DNA from 3 places in the Alteromonas macleodii ATCC 27126 genome. Region 2 is predicted to be linked to each of the others. Evidence: predicted binding sites of a transcription regulator. Region 2 holds the regulator's gene; each other region holds the start of a gene.
The links. Region 2 encodes LexA, which represses DNA repair genes until DNA is damaged. Its sites were predicted from a motif close to TACTGTATNNNNATACAGTA; they were not measured.
Positions count from the first base shown of each region.

Region 1: the regulator LexA is predicted to act here: its motif matches at 3,544-3,563, upstream of MASE_RS17955 (YebG family protein).
Region 3: the regulator LexA is predicted to act here: its motif matches at 2,458-2,477, upstream of recN (DNA repair protein RecN).

Region 1 is NC_018632.1:4,200,881-4,207,512, forward strand. Features, by position in the region: gene MASE_RS17935 (efflux RND transporter permease subunit) at 1-1,782, opposite strand, end outside; gene rplI (50S ribosomal protein L9) at 2,243-2,695, opposite strand; gene rpsR (30S ribosomal protein S18) at 2,722-2,949, opposite strand; gene rpsF (30S ribosomal protein S6) at 2,961-3,362, opposite strand; gene MASE_RS17955 (YebG family protein) at 3,609-3,896, shown strand; gene MASE_RS17960 (ABC transporter ATP-binding protein) at 4,119-4,922, shown strand; gene MASE_RS17965 (ABC transporter permease) at 4,922-6,247, shown strand; gene MASE_RS17970 (methyl-accepting chemotaxis protein) at 6,354-6,632, opposite strand, start outside.
Region 2 is NC_018632.1:4,536,499-4,543,130, forward strand. Features, by position in the region: gene ctaD (cytochrome c oxidase subunit I) at 1-1,471, opposite strand, end outside; gene coxB (cytochrome c oxidase subunit II) at 1,481-2,644, opposite strand; gene lexA (transcriptional repressor LexA) at 3,227-3,853, opposite strand; gene MASE_RS19325 (COG1470 family protein) at 3,966-6,632, opposite strand, start outside.
Region 3 is NC_018632.1:1,520,304-1,526,935, reverse strand. Features, by position in the region: gene MASE_RS06550 (fatty acid cis/trans isomerase) at 1-381, shown strand, start outside; gene nadK (NAD(+) kinase) at 472-1,347, shown strand; gene dps (DNA starvation/stationary phase protection protein Dps) at 1,607-2,116, shown strand; gene recN (DNA repair protein RecN) at 2,519-4,204, shown strand; gene MASE_RS06530 (outer membrane protein assembly factor BamE) at 4,329-4,685, shown strand; gene tmpT (thiopurine S-methyltransferase) at 4,791-5,444, shown strand; gene MASE_RS06520 (DUF445 domain-containing protein) at 5,578-6,632, opposite strand, start outside.

The DNA of each region.
Region 1 (6,632 bases), 340 kb from region 2:
AACGATAATTGGCATCACTTCTTCACTAATAAAGTTTTCACTGGCACCCGCAGGCAAACTTAAGAAGGCGTCAACAGCATCGCGTTTTACGGGCGGCAAATAATCCATGGAAGGCATAAGCAAAACACTACCTGTAATAGGCACGCCCATGAGTGTTATGACTAATAAAAGGCGGCGAAGCGGCGTACTTGATAGCGACATAATAGCGCGGGTTATCTTAGCCCATACCCGCTGTAAGCTATCAGCTGGCATATTGCCATTAAGGTATCTAGCGGCAACAACAGGCAATACCGTTACCGCAACCACTAGCGACATACACACTGCAATGGCAATGGTAAGAGCGAGGTCAGCAAACAATTGCCCTTCAACATCTTCCAAAAACATGACGGGAATAAAAATAGCAACGGTGGTGGCTGTTGACGCCATGAGGGCACCAAACACTTCTTTCGTTCCCCGATGGGCACAATCCTCCATGTGCGTTTGTGAATTTGGGTCTCTATTTTCGATTTCGGCTTCGGCGCTCTTGCGCGTTCTTACAATGTTTTCCAGCACGACAATAGCGGCATCTAGCACCATACCTACCGCAAAGGCGAGTCCTGCCAGTGAAATGATATTGAGCGAGCGACCGGTAAGTTGAAGCACCACAAAAGTGCTAAGTAGTGAGATAGGAATGGCCAATGCCACAATGAGCGTTGCCCGCAGCTGACGCATAAAGAGCCAAAGCACGGCAATGGCAAGCAGCACGCCTATAAATAAATTGCTGGTAACTAGCTGCACCGCTCTATAGATAAACACTGAGGCATCGAAGCTTTGCGTCATTACTAACTGTTCAGGGGCCAAGTCCTGTTCGTTTATTTGTGCAACTTTTGCTTTTACGGCTTCTAAGGTAGCTAAAACATTGGCGTTGTTTTGTCTGTCTACGCGAATAGATATAGCCGGATTGCCGTTTTGCACACTGTAGTTTGCACCGTCAGCGCGGGTGATTTTAATTTCGGCAATGTCATTTAGAGTGATAGGGCTGCCGTCTCGCCATTCAAGGATCATTTCACCCATTTGCGTAGGCTCGTAGCGACCTTCAAAACGCAGGGTATAGCGTCTTCTGCCCACATCGACAAAGCCGCCTGAAATATCATTCGCACGCCCCAACTCGTTGGCAACTGCCGTTAGGTCAATGCCTAACTGCGCCGCTTTAAACGGATCGAAAACAATTTGAAACTCCTCAACGCCGCCAACACCGCTTTCCATTCGCGCCCTTGCAACGCCCGGGATGGATTCAAGCTGAGGTTTAATGACATCGGTAAAGAAGGTTACATAGGTATTAATTTCGTTTGGATTGCCCGGAAGGCGCTGAAGAAAAAAGTAGGTCAAAGCGGGGGCGTCTCCCCCACTTCCAGCAAGCATAATATTAGGGGACAAGGCATCGCGAGGTAGTGGCGGTACGCGATTCATGCGGCTAATCACTTCAATGAGCGTTTTCTGCATGTCCGTATCTAAACCAAACTCTAGATTAATCCACGCATTACCTTGGTTTGCCCATGCATTCATCGACTCAAGGCCAGGGATCCCTTGCAGCACTTCCTCTTGAGGTTCAATGATCTCCGACTCAATTTCTTGGGGCGACGCAGCGCGCCACGAGGTCTGGATATTAATATTCGGTCGTTCAATGTCAGGAAACAGCTGTACCGGTAAATTAAACAGGCTATATAGACCTAAAAACACCAGCAGTGTTATTCCTATACCTACCCCAGTCGCGTTTTTTATTGCTTGCTTAGTGATGTCCATAATATGGCACTTATGCTTTTTATTGTTTGGTTTACTATAGGTCGCAGGAATGACAGAAAAAGTTTAAAGCCATGACACTAAGAATTTCAGCGATTATTAACATTTTGTTTAAATGCCGTTTAAAAAACGTTATTTATCGCAGATGAGTGGACCTCAAAAATACGCCATTTGTCGGCGCTGGACATATTTGCTTACACCCACCGTTAATTAGGCGTCGCGACGTGGAGTGAGGGTAGGGATATTTTTAACTCGCCCTTCGGGAAGGTTTGGCAAGCATCACTATGGGAATTTAAAAAGCAACGGCCATTCCTACATTCCCACGCTTTGCTAGGAAACTTACCAGCACCTTCTGGGTGGGCAATCATCTATGCGGATTGGTATTGTTCTTTAAGTATCGAACAAAAATTTAGAGCAAAAAAAAAGCCGCTCTAGGAGCGGCTTTTTTCAAATACGTCAGCGATTACGCTTCAGCAATGATGATCACTTTGATTGAAGTGATAACGTCAGAGTGAAGTTGTAAGTCGATGTCATACTCACCAGTTTCACGAAGAGTACCAGTAGGTAGTTTAACTTCTGCTTTTTGTACTTCAACGCCAGCTGCAGTGATTGCATCAGCGATGTCACGAGTACCAACAGAGCCAAATAGTTTACCTTCGTCACCAGCAGGAGCTGCGATTGTAACTTCAGCAAGCTCAGCAACTTTTTCAGCGCGTGCGTTAGCAGCAGCTAGTTGCTCAGCAATTTTCGCTTCAAGTTCAGCACGACGTGCTTCGAACTTTTCAACGTTGTCTTTAGTTGCAGGAACCGCTTTACCCTGTGGGAAAAGGAAGTTACGAGCGTAACCAGACTTAACAGTCACTTGGTCGCCCAGGCCGCCAAGGTTGGCGATTTTATCTAGTAGGATGATATTCATCTTAGCTAACCCTTATATTCGCCAAATTACTTGTGTGAATCAGTGTACGGAAGCAACGCAAGGAAACGTGCGCGCTTGATCGCAGAAGACAGCTGACGCTGATATTTTGCGCTTGTACCAGTAATACGGCTAGGGACAATTTTACCGCTCTCAGTGATGTAGTTCTTAAGAGTAGCGATATCTTTGTAATCAATCTCAGTCACACCTTCTGCAGTGAAACGGCAGAACTTACGACGTCTGAAAAAACGAGCCATGGGTGATCTCCTTAAGCGTTGTCTTCAGTGGTTTCAGTTTTCTTTTCCGCGCGATCTTGGCGAGGAGCAGAATCGTCACGACGCTCACGACGAGGCTCTTCTTTCATCATTGGAGAAGGCTCAGTCACAGCAGTCTTAGTGCGCATAACCATGTTACGTAGGATCACGTCGTTGAAACGGAAAGCATTTTCCAATTCATCAACAGCTTCTGCAGACGCTTCAGCATTGATTAGTACGTAGTGGGCTTTGTGCAGCTTTTCAATTGGGTAAGCCAGTTGACGACGGCCCCAATCTTCTAAACGATGAATCTGACCACCGTCTTGCTTTAGGATTGTGGTATAACGCTCGATCATACCAGGTACTTGTTCACTCTGATCAGGGTGAACCATAAATACGATTTCGTAATGACGCATTATAGCTCCTTACGGTTGTAGCCTCGACAGTACAGCCGACTGTATGGAGACAAGGAACGAATTGGGATGGCTGTAAGGGCGCGCATTATACGCAGCAGTTACTAATTGCACAAGCATTAATCACCTTTAGAACAATCATTTGCCCTTTCCCCAAACACTACGCTCAGACATTTAATCAAAATACTGTTTATTTATACAGTAAAATACTGTACAGTTTTTGTGTCTTTAATAAACAGGGGACCTACCATGGCCATTACCACACAGTATGTTGTTACGCACAAAGGGGTAGAAAAATTGGTAACTACCGACAAAAAAGAAGCCGATCAGTATGACAAAATGCTCGATGCAGCAGATAACCTTGCTGACTACATTCATGCGAAGGGCATCAAGCTAGACGATAGCGTAGTGGAAGAGCTCACCATCATGCTGTCTAAAAACAAAGATAAAATCAGTAAGATTTTCAAAGGCGCTACCGCAGAAAGCGTATTAGAAGATGAAAGCGCAGAAGTGGTAAAGCTACAAGCTAACGGCTGATAATTTAGGCGCGCCTCTCTTTTGCGTCGTTATGATGAGCAATTAATAAGAGCAATTGCCGCTTTAGGCTGATGAGATCTGATAGCATAGCTATACGCAAAAATGTTATTTGATAACATTACCTCAACGCGGCAATGTGTTTTCTCTGGTTTTTAACTGGGTGAACAGACGTGTCGCTTTTGCTAATGTGAACATAAGACGTAAATACAGGTCGGGCTTAGCGTGAATACCACCAATAAAAAAAATAGCACTCACTCCCAGCGCAACGCAGTGTCTGAAGGGCACAACGCAGTGAATAAAGAGCGCAATACAGCGATTGAAGTTAGCAATTTACAGTTTTCGTACACCAAAGAAAGCCCCCCCATCATTGACATTAAAGCGTGGCAAGTTTCGCAAGGTGAGCACGTTTTTCTCTCAGGGCCTTCGGGTAGCGGAAAGAGCACATTGCTCAATTTGCTGTGCGGAACATTAACTCCAACTCAGGGCGACATTGCCTTATTAGCGCAGCCTTTCTCCGCATTATCGAACCGACAGCGGGACAAGTTTAGAGCACGCAATATCGGCGTTGTTTTTCAACAATTTAATCTTATTCCCTACCTTTCTGTGGCACAGAACATTAATGCGGCGGTGTATTTTGCAAGTACAAACGTCAGCAAGACAGTATCAGACGCAAAGCTTCGTCATTTACTGGACAAGCTACAGCTGCCTTCTCACGTGCTGCATGCGAAAGCTGACGCATTGAGTATTGGTCAGCAGCAGCGCGTTGCCATTGCCAGAGCACTGATTAACGACCCACAATTATTAATTGTCGATGAACCTACCTCTGCCCTAGATACCGATGCCAGAGATAGTTTTATGTCGCTGCTAAAAGACGTTGCAGGTGAAAGCACCATGATTTTTGTTAGTCACGATAAAGCCATGGAGAGTTATTTTGACCGCCACTGCAGCATGAGTGAATTAAGCCCAAGTACAAACCACATAAAAACGCGAGGCGATGAAGCCCCAAAAGCACAGGAGCGTGCGTAATGCTAAGTACCATTGCTATTGAAAGCTTAAAGCGCAGGAAAACAACGGCAATCCTCACACTTTTAAGCATCACCATCAGCATTAGTTTACTTTTGTGCGTGGACATTATTCGCACCCAAGTTAAAACCAGTTTTACGCGCACCGTTTCTGGTGTTGATCTTATTGTTGGCGCACCAAGTGGACAGCTTAATTTACTCCTGTCATCAGTGTTTAATATAGGCACTCCCACCAAAGGTATTGAATATAAAAGTATTGCGGCGCTTCAATCTAACAAGCAGGTATCGTGGCTTATCCCACTATCTTTGGGTGATACCCACAGAGGTTTTAGAGTAGTAGGTACGACCAACAGCTTTTTCGACCACTTTAAATACGGTGATATGCAATCACTTGAAATGGCAGCAGGCTCGGCATTTACGCAGCCACTGTCTACCGTTGTTGGCGCAGATATCGCCAAATCATTGGGGTACAAGGTAGGGGATAAGATTATTATTTCCCATGGTCTGGGTAGCGTATCGTTCAACAACCATGATGATCACCCTTTCACTATCTCAGGCATAGTTAAGAAAACCGGTACGCCCGTAGATAAAGCCGTATACGTTACCCTACAGGGACTTGAAGAAGCCCACACAGGACCTAAACATTCCCCCACCTCAATGTTAGGCCGTAAATCTGCTGACAAGGCGCAAGAGCATGAGCATGAGCATGAGCATGAGCATGAGCATGACGAGCATACAAAAGAACATGCAGTTTACAATAGCGAAGCGTTTACGCCTGAGTCAGTATCCGTGGTGATGCTGGGGCTTAAACATCGGGTAACTGCACTGCAGCTTCAGTATCAAATTAATCAAAGTAAAAAAGAGCCGCTAATGGCTATTCTACCGGGCATGGCACTCGCAGAACTTTGGCAAATTATGGGAAATGTTGAATCGCTATTGCTTGGCCTTTCCGGTCTTATCGTCATCTGCGCGCTAATTGGGCTTGCGACTATGCTGCTGGCAACGATGAGAGAGCGTTATCAAGAAATCGCCGTTTTACGAACTATAGGCGCAGGACCGTTTACCTTACTGCTACTCATACAGATTGAAGCGATGCTGCTTACGATTGTGAGTGCCGCACTGAGTTTAGGCTTGGTAGCTGGGCTTATGAGCGCACTAAAACCTTGGTTAAGCAGTACCTATGGATTGTTTTTGAGCAGCCCGCTGTTTGGACAAAGCAGTGTCATTATCATTTTACTGATACTGGGGTGCACATACTTGGTTTCACTATTCCCCGCTGTGGCGGCCTACAGACGCGGCCTACACGCGGGACTAAACGCGAACTCATAAATACCCACGCCTATAGCGTTATTTCGGGTATTAAGTATTCTATTTAGCCCCACATCTGTGCGCCAATAGGCAATAGGTCTTTTAATGGAGCGAGCTGGAGAGAGTATTACTCTCCCACTCGCTTATCTGTACTGAAACGCAATATTAGCTCGTGAACCTGATTAACCGTTGCGCGCAAATCGTGGCTTGCTGCAAGCGATGCTTCAGATGAACGCTGGGTTTCAGACGCGCCGTCAGCGACTTCTACTAACTGCTGGTTAATATGCTCTGCCACCGTGCTTTGTTCTTCTACCGCTGAAGACATCTCTACCGTGGCATCAGCGATACCTTTCACTGCATTGTTAATTTCAAACAATGCACCTCGGGTTTCTTCTACTATAGCGCT
Region 2 (6,632 bases):
AACCGAATGCAAAACCACCCAGGCTTATCCATTTATTAAAATCAGCGAACTGCAATGCATAGTCAGGAATACGGCGTGGCATACCAGCCAAACCCACAAAGTGCATAGGGAAGAACAACACATTGACCGATACCAGTGAGCACCAGAAATGCCATTTAGCTAAAGCTGTGTCATACATTTTTCCCGTCCATTTAGGCAACCAGTAATACACCGCAGCCATGATGGAAAAGACCGCGCCAGTTACCAGTACATAGTGGAAATGGGCTACAACGAAGTAAGTGTCGTGATATTGGAAGTCCACGGGCGTGATCGCCAACATTAGCCCTGACAACCCACCAATGGTGAACAGCACAATAAAGGCAATAGCGAACATCATTGGCATTTCAAAGCTCAGTGAGCCGCGCCACATGGTCGCTACCCAGTTAAACACTTTTACGCCAGTAGGCACCGAGATAAGCATGGTGGCAAACATGAAAAACATTTCCATGTACACCGGCATGCCCGTGGTGAACATATGGTGAGCCCACACAACAAAAGAGAGCAGCGCAATCGACGCCGTGGCGTAAACCATAGACGCGTATCCAAACAGCTGCTTTCGAGAGAAGGTAGGAACAATTTGCGAGATAATGCCGAAAGCGGGCAAGATCATAATGTACACTTCAGGGTGCCCGAAGAACCAGAAAATATGCTGGAACATAACCGGGTCGCCGCCACCAGCAGCATCAAAAAAGCTCGTGCCAAAGAACTTATCAGTTAACACCATGGTAACCGCACCGGCGAGCACTGGCATTACCGCAATCAGCAAGAATGCCGTGATAAGCCACGTCCATACAAACAGCGGCATTTTCATCCAGGTCATGCCTGGCGCACGCATATTAAAGATGGTCACAATCACGTTAATCGCACCCATAATGGATGAAATACCCATGATGTGAACAGAGAACACAAACAACGCTGTCGAATCGCCACTGTAAGTCGTTGAAAGGGGCGCGTAGAAAGTCCATCCAAAAGCAGGGCCGCCGCCTTCCATAAAGAGCGAGCTCAATAGAATGAGAAAGGCACCTGGTAAAATCCAGAAGCTCCAGTTATTCATGCGCGGTAACGCCATGTCAGGGGCGCCGATCATCATGGGAATAAGCCAGTTTGCGAGCCCAGTAAAGGCTGGCATTACTGCACCAAATACCATGATAAGCCCGTGTACCGTAGTCATTTGGTTAAAGAAGTTTGGCTCTACAATTTGTAGACCGGGTTGGAATAGTTCAGCGCGGATCACCATGGCCATCGCACCACCAACTAAAAACATAATAAAGGCAAACCACAGGTAAAGTGTGCCTATGTCTTTATGGTTAGTGGTAAACAACCAACGCGTTATCCCTTTAGGAATATGATCGTGGTGTTCATGGTCATCATGTAGGTGACCGTCATGAGGCGCAGAGGTATCTGGCGAAATAACTTCAGTTGCTTTGCTCATTGTCTGCTCCTAGTTTCCGTTTGCCACTGCGTTTACATCTTTGGCTTGAACCATATCGCCAGTTTTATTGCCCCAGGCATTTCGCTCGTAAGTGACTACGGCGGCAATTTCCTTAAGACTCAGCATTTTTCCAAACGCTTGCATGGCTGTTCCTGACTTTCCATGCAGCACGATGTCAATGTGACCTTGCTGATCTTCTAGTGCCATCTTGCTGCCTTTTAATGCCGGGAACACGCCAGGTAAACCTTCACCATTTGGCATATGGCAAGCAGCGCACGTTGCGTTGTATACTCGCTCGCCCTCTTTCATCAGTTCATCCATAGACATATTCATAGAAAGTAGACGCTGCTCTTCTTCTTTTGCTTTACGAACAATCTCTTCTTGTTCGCCCATCCACTTTTCAAACTCGGCGGGTTCTTTAGCAATTACCACAACCGGCATATAGCCATGGTCTTTACCACAAAGCTCTGCGCATTGTCCGCGATAAATACCCGGCTCATTCACCTTGGCCCAAGACTCGTTAATAAAGCCGGGGTTGGCATCTTTTTTCACGGCAAAGTCAGGAACCCACCAAGAGTGGATAACGTCGTCAGAGGTAATAAGAAAGCGTACTTTTTTCCCAGTAGGAATAACCAAGGGACGGTCAACTTCCAGCAGGTAGTTATCTGTTTTCTGGAATTTGTTCTCTATTTGCTCGCGCTGAGTGGCGAGTAAAGAATAAAACTCTACATCGCTATCCATGTACTTGTAATGCCATTTCCATTGAGAGCCTGTTACTAACACCGTCATGTCAGGCTCAGACGTGTCTTCCATAGCAATTAGAGTATTCGCTGCGGGTACCGCCATGAAGATAAGAATAAGGAAAGGAATAACGGTCCAAGCAATTTCGACCTTCACGTTTTCGTGAAAATTCGCTGGCTTGGCGCCACGGGACTTTCTATGTAGATACATTGAGGCGAACATCACGCCAAAAACTACAACCGCGATACCTACACAAATGAAGAACATCAACATATGGAGGTCGTATACCTGCCCACTGATGTCGGTAGCACCGCGTCTCAAATTAAGCGAAGAGGCTTCTTCGCTTGCTTCTTGCGCAAAAAGCAAAGGGGAAAAAAGCAAAATTGGTATACTAGAACACCATTTTGCGAAAACGGTCGTTAGTTGTTTCACTCAGCACCTCCGTAATGGCGTGGTCAAAGACGCTGATTAATTTGCGCGATGCCCTACCAAATGGTTTGCGAACGATTGACCCATAACCTCAACTTGTAAAACAAATTTAGAGTCATTGTTATTATTTTGTTAATCTCTGTATAAGAATTGCGCAATAATGTCGTGCCGTCTAGTCTTTTCTATTAAAAATTTAACGAAGTGGTTAATTTTTAATCATTTACTAAAATGGTCGCGGGGGATTTCACGTGCAAAAAGAGAAAGCCATTGCTGTGAGATGCCCTTGGAATCAAACAGGCATTTTGAACACGGGGTTAAAGTAAATGCTCGACTAACTAGTTAAGAAATCAATAAGTAATCGATTACTCAATGTCGATTTCAAACAAAATTCAAAATAAAAAATGGAAAATACTTGAAGCATTCATAGAAAGAATAACGTGAGTAATGATAAAAATAAGCGCGCAGAAAACCAACAGGTTTGCTGGGCAGGATAAAACCTAAGTTGGCAGATTGAAGAAAAAAACAGGAACAAAAGACATAAAAAAAGCGGCTAACGCGCCGCTTTTATACAAACAAGCTAAAATACTACATCCAGTCAGCGTTTCTGATCACACCCACCGCAATGCCTTCTATCGCAAAATGTTCAGTCGCCAAATCAACTTTTATTGGTGCAAACTCATCATTCTCAGCATGAAGCAATACTTCACGCCCGCGTTTCTCTAGACGCTTTACGGTGACGTCTTCATCGACACGCGCCACAACCACCTGACCGTTGTGTACATCAGTGGTGCGATGAACAGCGAGAAGATCACCGTCTAAAATACCAATGTCTTTCATGCTCATACCGTTAACGCGTAGCAAAAAGTCGGCATGGGGTTGAAACAGTGCAGGATCGACTTTGTAGTGCGATTCAACATGCTCTTGCGCCAAGATCGGCTCACCGGCTGCAACACGCCCAATTAACGGTAGGCCTTCTTCTTCTTGTGCGTCGTTATCAAGAGGGATATTGAGCTTAATGCCACGAGACGTACCAGGCAAAATTTCAATCACGCCTTTACGCGCCAATGCTTTCAAATGTTCCTCTGCTGCATTAGCAGAACGAAAGCCAAGCTGACGGGCTATTTCCGCACGAGTAGGCGGCATTCCCGTTTCTAACATGGTTGTTTTAATAAGTTCTAAAACTTCGGTTTGTCGAGCTGTGAGTGGGCGCATAAAAGACCTGTCTGTTCATACAGTTCCTGTAAGTATATACACCTAAAACTAAATAACAAGCACTTGCCGCGTCTTTTGCGATCTGCAATAGCCTACGACAAGTGCTTTCCTCTTATTTTACGAGAAGAGCCATGTTCGGGTTACTAATTTGTAACTCCAGCTCCCCATCACTATTTTGACGTGTGCGCATGCCTTCAACATTATCGAGCCCAAGTCCAGGGCTTTGCCACACCACATTGCCTTTATTATCAACCTCAACCACGCGATATGCGATGCTGTCATAATAATTGTACGAATAGTCATTCTCGTTAGGCTGGTAGATAGCGAGAATCGACTGATTAGACGACGTCGTTGGAACAGCCGCTATATACTGAGGGTAGAATGACGGTGCTATAGCGTCTTTGAGTTCTAATGCATCGCTCGCCACGTCATAAACATTGATGGTGTTGTAGTTTCTATTTAAACACGCAAATTCAAGTTCGCTATCACTATCAAAATTTACCGTGAGCAATTGGTCACAATTGGTTTCCAATTCATTCAATCCAACAAATTCACCATCCTGCATTTTATAGAGCTTGAGCGAACTATAGCCCCCAACAGCAAAATAATGCACACCGTCTTTTTCAGAGGCAGCAAGCGCATTAATTGAAAAATCGTTAATGATTGAGTCGATAAGCACCTGATTCTCGATATCAAACGCTTTAAGTCGATTGTTCTCAATAATAACTGCATCGGCGTAACTATCGTTATTTACGTCAATGGCTTCAATAAACGAAATTTCACTATTCTGATTATTGTTCAGTGTCCACTGAATAGCGTTATCTGTAAGTCTCACGACATTAAACGACGAACTATAATCCAGTGCCCCTATTAGTAACTCACCCACACCGTCATTGTTGTAGTCTGTAACGACCGGTTTGCTATAGTTATAGACATCTTCGCCAACCTCAGCACTTATCGCAAAGTTATCCTCTTTATCTACCGATAAAATCTGAATAGATGATTCGTAACTACTTGTATCGCTAACAAAGACGGCTCTTTCATCATTATCGCCATAAGGTGCCCAACCCGCGGCATGATATCTACTCGCGCGCGGCGCACCTTTTATATCTGACAAGGCATATTCACCGTTGGCATCTTGTTGCGCTACTAAAATTTGGTTCTCACCAGTCCAAATAATGTCGTCCACATTGTCATTGTCTAAATCGTCAATGAGAAGTGACATGCCACTGTAAGTGTTGTGGTTAAGAGCCCACTGCTCAGAGATTTGTCCCGCTTCTAATGCAAAACCTCTAACTTGTCCCCACTGACACTCGGAGACAACCACTATTCCTTCTGTAGCTGGGCTTTCTTTACTATAGGCGATATCACAAATGTCACCATGTTCCGCCGTTGCCAAACTGCTTTTCGATACTGCTGAGTAGATTGAGATATCATTCCAACTATCGGCACCGATGATTTCATCTACACCATCGTTATTCATATCACCCAGCACAACAAATGCGTCGCTGAACCCGCTACCGTATAGCCATTGGTTGGCACCGCTTTCGATATCAAATACATAACCATTGTTCGTTACCATTTCTATCGATGCGTCATCATCTACGTTACCAAAAGAAAGGTTATTGACGCCGTCAATATCGTACTGTTGCAACTGCTCACCTGTGCGAACATCTACAATGGCAATAGAAGTCGCATTGTAATATTCGCTCCCATATAAATAAGCAACTTCATCAACTCCGTCACCATTGATGTCGTAAAATAAGCCAGAAATAATACTATCTTCAATAATAAACACCGCTTCTGCGTTACTTTCGCGGTCTTTTATTACAGACAATCCCTGTTGAGTAAGAAGGTAGATTTCATCATTATTGTCACCATCAACATCTTGGGTATGCACGCTTCTAATTTCGCCTTTAGTTGGCAGTTTATACGGATACACATAGGTATTTTTAAGCGTATTGCCTTCTAGCGAAAATGCGCCCACGTTGCGAGCATTTACCGTGATAAGTTCACTTACACCATTGGTCGAAGCAATAGCAAAGCCGTGATTATAAATTGGTGTCATCACAGTAGTACGAGCATAAGCCGGGGCCTTGTCCGCATAAGAAGTGATTTCGAGCGTTTGTTGGGATTCAGTTCCGTCTAAGCTAGCGAAACTAAACATATAAGTTTGAGCGTTGAAAAGTTGATTCGCAGGTACATTCCAGGTCATCAGACCTTCCGCATTTAACGAAGCACCGGGAGGCGCTGAAATAAGCTCTCCCGCGACGTCATCGTCAACTCTGTCTGGGTCACTCATCGATACGGTAAACTCTACGTATCCGCCCGCAGTTACTACTTCAGGCATATTCGATGCAGTGAGCGTCATAGGAGAATTGCCGATCTCAACGAAAGTAGGCTGGGATTCGACAACGTTAATACCGTCTGACACCACCATGGTAACTTTAACTTCATCACCGAAGACTGCGCTGTAAGGTGGCAGCGTGGTACCATTAACATCGTCAAGGACTACACCATTTACATACCAGCGAAACGAAATCACCAGCTCTGAGTCGGGAGTATCTGAATCATGATAGTAGCCAGGCTCAACGGTGACTTCATCTGTGGTATAGACAGTCTCATAGGCATAGTAATAAGGCTGATTCACTACAGGAGGTACGGATATCGCATCGATATCTGAAAGCGCAAGGCCAGTATGATTTCCGCTGGCAAACGCTGTTAGATTATTAAAGTATACACCTACATCGTAAATATCATCGCCGTTGTTATCTTCGCC
Region 3 (6,632 bases), 1.6 Mb from region 2:
GTGATTCAAGACGACAAAAACCCAGACAACATTGATGTATTCACTGCCCTTAGAAATAGTGCGCATTACAATGTAAATAGCCTATTTGAAGAAGAGGAAAACCGGGAGCCTTCTAAAGATTCAATCACGCTAGTTCATGGTTTGTTGGGCAGTTACCCTGACGCATTCTGGTATATCAATGCCTCAGAAATAACGTCTTCGATTGAGAAGCTTAAATCTATTAAAAGCGAAGCCGATTACAAAGCCTTGCTCATCGATGTTGGCATGCGCCGAACCAACCCTAACTTTTGGGCGTTTAGTGATAAACTAATGCAATGGTCTAGCGAGCGCTATCCTATTGAAGGCGGTCTTCTCGACTATAATCGGTTAGAAGATCGCTAAACCTTGCGCTGTGTGCCGTTTAACGCTTTTCTTTTGTAAAAAACCTGTGCTAATGTCCAACCATTGGAAATGAAAGGACATTAGCATTCCATGCCCTATCAAACCGTTGCTTTAATTGGAAAACCTCAGCACGCTGCAACCCACGACAGCCTGAACATTCTTGCCGAATATTTATTGGCAAAAGGCTGTAAATTATTGGTTGAGGAAAGTATTGCTGAAGAACTTGAAACCGAAAACTTCAAAAGCTGTAACCTTGTCACTATTGGCAAAGAGGCTGACCTTGCCGTTGTGGTAGGCGGTGACGGCAGCATGCTTGGTGCAGCACGTGTGCTCGCTCGCTTTGACATTCACGTTGTCGGTGTAAACCGCGGAAATCTCGGCTTTTTAACTGATATCCACCCCGATGATATTGTTCAACAACTTGACCTTATCTTTAACGGTGAATGCGTAGTAGAAGAGCGCTTCTTACTTGAAGTAGAAGTTTATCGACACGAAAAGCTTAAAAGTAACAACTCTGCTGTAAACGAAGTGGTACTTCACCACGGAAAAGTTGCCCATATGATGGAATTTGAAATTTACATCGATGAGCAATTTGTATTCAGTCAGCGCAGCGACGGATTAATAGTAGCCACACCTACAGGTTCAACGGCTTACTCTTTATCAGCGGGCGGCCCTATTATTATGCCCAAGCTAGATGCACTTACGTTGGTACCCATGTTTCCTCACACACTGAGCAGCCGTCCAATCGTTGTTGATGCTGACAGTCAGGTATCGATGAAAGTATCAAAGGTTAATAGTGACTCGCTACAAGTGAGTTGCGATAGCCATATTGTTCTGCCGGTGCTACCTGGCGATGAAATTCGAATAAACAAAAGCGTAGACAAACTCCATCTTGTTCACCCTAAGGGCTACAGCTACTTCAATGTACTTCGTAAAAAGTTAGGTTGGGGTAGTAAGCTTTACTAACCTCCCTGCTCCATTTAGTTGATTCCATGTGCATTTATTACATAAGCCTGTAGCATTTTCTTGATTGCTACAGGCTTGAAAAATAAAGATTTTTTAATCTTCTCTAATTTCCTTAACGAAAACCAAGACTTATAGAAATATAAGTTTTCGGCATACCTGTTGCACCTATTACAACAAGTCGTCAGCACAAGGTCTTTGTTATTTGGCCTAAATGATGTTTCGCATCCCGCTGACTTATTTGCATTCAATAGGAGATATCATGAGTAACACCAATATCAAATTTACAGCCCCTGGAATGGATAACGATGCAGCTGCCAAAACAATCAAGGTATTGGATCAGCGATTGGTTGCACTATTAGATTTACAGTTAACGTTGAAGCACATTCACTGGAATGTAGTAGGACCAAATTTTATCGGTGTGCATAAAATGTTGGATCCGCAGGTAGATGCGGTACGCGAAATGACCGACACAATTGCAGAGCGAATTGCCACGTTAGGTGGCGTACCTAAAGGTACACCGAAAGCCATTGTTGAAGGTCGCAGCTGGAACGATTATGAGTTGGGTAAAGGTTTAGTACTTGACCACCTTAAGGCGCTGGATGCCGTATATGACGGTGTAAATGGTGACCATAGAAAAGCGTTAGAGCTTTTAGGTGAAATTGACCCAGTATCGGAAGATATGATCACCGGCCAACTTGCAGATTTAGAACAGTTCCAGTGGTTTGTGCGCGCGCACATTGAGTCTGGCAGCGGTGAGCTACAGCAATAATGTATAATTGCTGGTAAACCACATAGTCATTTGGACTACCTGCTATTTAATTGAAATTGAATTTTAAGGAGAGCTTACGCTCTCCTTTTTGCTATCAGGTTCTCTACTGCGTTGTGGAATTGTTTACCGCTAGCTTTTGAGTTATTCAGCTACTTAGCATTGAGCTAATTTACTACTGTATAACCACTGTAACGAACGCATCTAGCGCAGCCTATTATTAATGGGTTACTCATAACCACTCCTTTTTAAACGCTCTATACAATATTGATTTCTTTAAACTTTTCACAATCCACTTTAATTTTTAAGTAAAATATTTACGACTTAACTTTACACGGAAAAAATACTGTATATATTATCAGTTACTGTATATATCATCATGTTCAACTTTTTTCGAGTGTGGTTATGTTAGCGCATCTTTCTATTTCAAATTTTGCTGTTGTAAAACAATTATCGGTTCAACTGGAAAACGGGTTGACTGCTATAACCGGCGAAACCGGTGCTGGTAAATCCATCGCCATTGATGCTTTAAGTTTGTGCTTAGGCGAGCGCGCCGACGCAAATGCGGTGCGAAAAGGCAGCGCAAAAGCGGAGATCATTGCTCACTTTTCTCTAAACGGCAATGTATTAGCTAAAGCCTTCCTCGATGAACATGAGCTCACCTCAGATGAAGATGAGAATAGCTGCTTTATTCGCAGAGTTATTTCAAAGGAAGGCCGTTCAAAAGCTTTTATCAACGGTATTCCCGCCTCACTTCAGCAGTTAAAAGGCTTAGGCCAGTTTTTGTTGGCCATTCACGGTCAAAATACTCACCTACAGTTGCTGAAAGAAGACCACCAAAGGGAATTAGTTGATGGTTACGCTAAGCACGACGACATATTAGTGCAAGTTAGAGAAACCTACTCTCTTTGGCGTGATAAGCAGCGCACGTTAAAGGCGCTTCAAGAACAAGCCCAGCAGCGCGAAGACAGAATTCAGCTGTTAACTTATCAGGTTCAAGAACTTGATGAATTCGCCATTGAAGAGGGTGAATTTGAAGAGTTAGAAATAGAGCACAAACGCCTGAGTAACGGGCAAAGCCTTTTAGAGCAAGCACAGACCAGCGTATACAATTTATATGAAAGCGATGAAGGCAACGCATTGTCAGTTATACAAAGCAGTATTGAACGTTTAGGCGAACTAGAGGCGCACGACGCTAGTTTAACGCCAATCATTGCAATGCTTAATGATGCAGCAATTCAAGTAGAAGAAGCGGCAGGAGAGCTACGTAGCTACTGCGATCACTTAGAGATCGATCCACTTCGCTTACAGCAAGTTGAGGCGCGCTATGCGAAGGCGATGGAACTTGCCCGTAAACATACTGTGATGCCAGAGGGACTTTATCAGCATCACCAAGAGCTAGCCGCCGAATTCAATGCTTTATCGGAACAGGAAACACTGTTAGGTACGCTTGAAGGCGAAGTAGAAGAAGCACGAGCAACGTATTTAACCGCGACCAAAGCGCTTTCCGAGAGCAGGCAACGTGCTGCTGGTAAGCTAAGCGAAGATATTGAAGTGCAAATTCGCCAAATGAATATGCCCCACGCAAAAGTGGATATTCAGATTCAATACGACGAACTTAAGAAGCCGGTGAGCACAGGTCTAGATACCGTAGAATTTAAAGTGTCTACCAACCCTGGTCAAGATGCAGACAAATTAGAAAAAGTCGTATCAGGTGGTGAACTTTCTCGTATAGGACTGGCTATTCAGGTTATCGCGAGCGGCCATCACGCTACCCCTACTATGATTTTCGATGAAGTCGATACGGGCATTAGCGGCCCAACAGCATCAATCGTTGGCGGGCTTTTACGTAAATTAGGTAAACAATCGCAAGTAATGTGTGTTACCCATCTACCTCAAGTAGCGGCACAGGCACATAATCAATTGTTTGTTACCAAGCTTACCGACGGGGAAAGTACTGAAACCCAGATGTTGGCGCTGACTAAGCAAGACAGGATCGATGAGCTTGCAAGACTGTTAGCCGGTGATAAAGTAACCAAATCGGCGCTAGCGAATGCAAAAGAACTGCTTAAAAGCGCAGCATCGAACTAAAATGCAGTTGATTGGTCATAGTTGTCAATGTAGCATGCCTTCGCGCTTGCAATAAAACAGTCTCGAAATTCGCTTTAGCGAAGTTCATTGACACTAACAAAGGCAATACTGGACAAATTAACGCATGAAGTTGCAACACCTATTAGTAATTCTTGGTATCACACTAACATCAACCGCTTGCTCGAACTGGATTTATCGAATCGACGTTCCTCAAGGAAACTTCCTTGATCAAAGAGATGTGGAAAAGCTGCGCGTTGGAATGACAAAAGAACAAGTTATTTATGTACTAGGTAACCCTGTTGTTCAAGACTCATTCGACGATGACACTTGGTACTACGTTTACGATATGAAGCGCGGTATGAAAAAGCGTGGTGAAGATTTTCAAAAGCAAATGGTGATTAACTTTGTAGACAACAAAGTGACAACGGTTGAAGGTGACTTCGAGTTATCTGAAGACTTCAATACACCGCTTGATAACTAATTTTGTTTAAAAGGTAGCGTTTCTCGCTACCTTTTTTGTTTCTAATACCCTTCATAAAAACGCCTGTTTTTTTAGAGATATATCGCTTACCTACTTGAGGTTTATATGGAACATAGTTTTTGGCACAGTAAATGGCAAAAGAACGAGATTGGATTTCACGAACCTGAAGGGAATGCACTTTTAGTAAAGTATGCGTCTTTTCTGTTTGGCGACGATAGTCCTAGCACATCTTTAAAGCGCATTTTTGTACCACTATGTGGAAAGACCCGTGATATTGGTTGGTTACTGGCTCAAGGTTGTGAAGTGGTTGGTGCTGAGCTAAGCGAAGTGGCTATTATACAGCTGTTTGAAGAGCTAGGTGTAGAGCCTACCGTTACCACTACTTCCAACGGTAAAATTTACGCTAAAGACGGTTTAACCATTTACGTAGGTGATATCTTTAAACTTACATCAAGCGACTTAGGTGACGTTACGGGCATTTATGATAGAGCCGCTTTAGTCGCACTGCCTAGCCCGCTTCGCGAGCAATATGCTGCGCATTTAATGGCCATTACTCAATGCGCTCCCCAGCTAATCATTTCTTTCGAGTATGACCAGAATGAAATGGCCGGCCCTCCCTTTAGCGTAAACGAAAAAACCGTTGACGCTCTTTATTCAGTGGACTACAACATTCAAAGGTTAGAGCGCTCGGTGCTTGAAGGCGGTTTGAAAGGCAAAGTAGACGCTGATAATTTGGTATTTGCACTAACGGCGAAGTAGACTTTTTTAAAATTTGTTGCCAATAGAAAGCGTTGAAATGGTTGCTTTATAGTTTGCGTTTTAGCGCTGATTAACAGCGACACTTAAGCTATTCATACCCACACCAGCTAATGCGACTTGCTTAAATAAATGACTAGAGGCCAAGCAGGGCCTCTATGCCAAACAATATTGCACCTATCAACCCGCCTACGATCGTGCCGTTTATGCGAACTTTTTGAAGATCGCGGCCAATATTCAACTCTACCTGCTCAGCCATTTCACGTTCATCCCAGCTATTGATGGTGTCACGAATGTGACGGGTTAGAAATTCAGCCAACTCAGGCGCCATATATTTAGCCGCTTCTCCAATGTGCTTATTGAACGCTTTTGCTAGCTCACTGTCTTGCGTTAACGTAGTACCCAAATCTTTTAAAAGGCTCGACACCTTTGTTTCTGCTTTACCATTTTGCTGTTCAAGAGACGTTAAAAGCCATTGATGAAACTTGGCCCATGATTGCTGAACATACGCGTTTAACGCTGGGTCATTAGTAATTTTTTCCCGATAGCTGTTTACCTTTTTCTCCATTAACGGGCTGTGCTGTAGTTCGTAAAGAAATTCGTGTACTTGCTCATCAAATGCATGGCGAATGGGGTGATGCTCATCTTCGTATACATCTTCCAAAATACTTGAAACCGCTTTAACAGCAATGAGTGCCCCCTGCTCGCTTAGCCAACTAGACGGCAATAGCTTTTCAATACGACTGTATTCGGTTTTTAGCCAGACTACTAACGTATCTGCTATGTAGATTTGTGTTTCAGGCTCTGCAAGCAGTGAGGCCAATTTCCCTAACACCCTATCAAGCACTACCTGATGCTGGCGCTCTTTCGTAACGGCGCTTAACGAGGTTGCCATCAATTGCCTAAGATCAAGTTGGTTAATGCCCTTCTGTGCGGTTTTAGCGATAAACGCTTTCACAGGTTTGTCATCGAGCACACGCAGAACGCCTGCAAAAGCATCGCATAGAAAGCGACTTAAACGGGAAGCGTTTCTATCCTGTGACAACCACCTTCCCGCGCCCTTAGCAGGGTCGCTGTCCCGAATTAGCTTCTCTATTGCTTCAGGATGAAAGAACTTTTCCTTAACGAACAATGACAGGTTATTAGCAATAACAGACTTGTTACTAGCCACGATATTGGTGTGCGGAATGG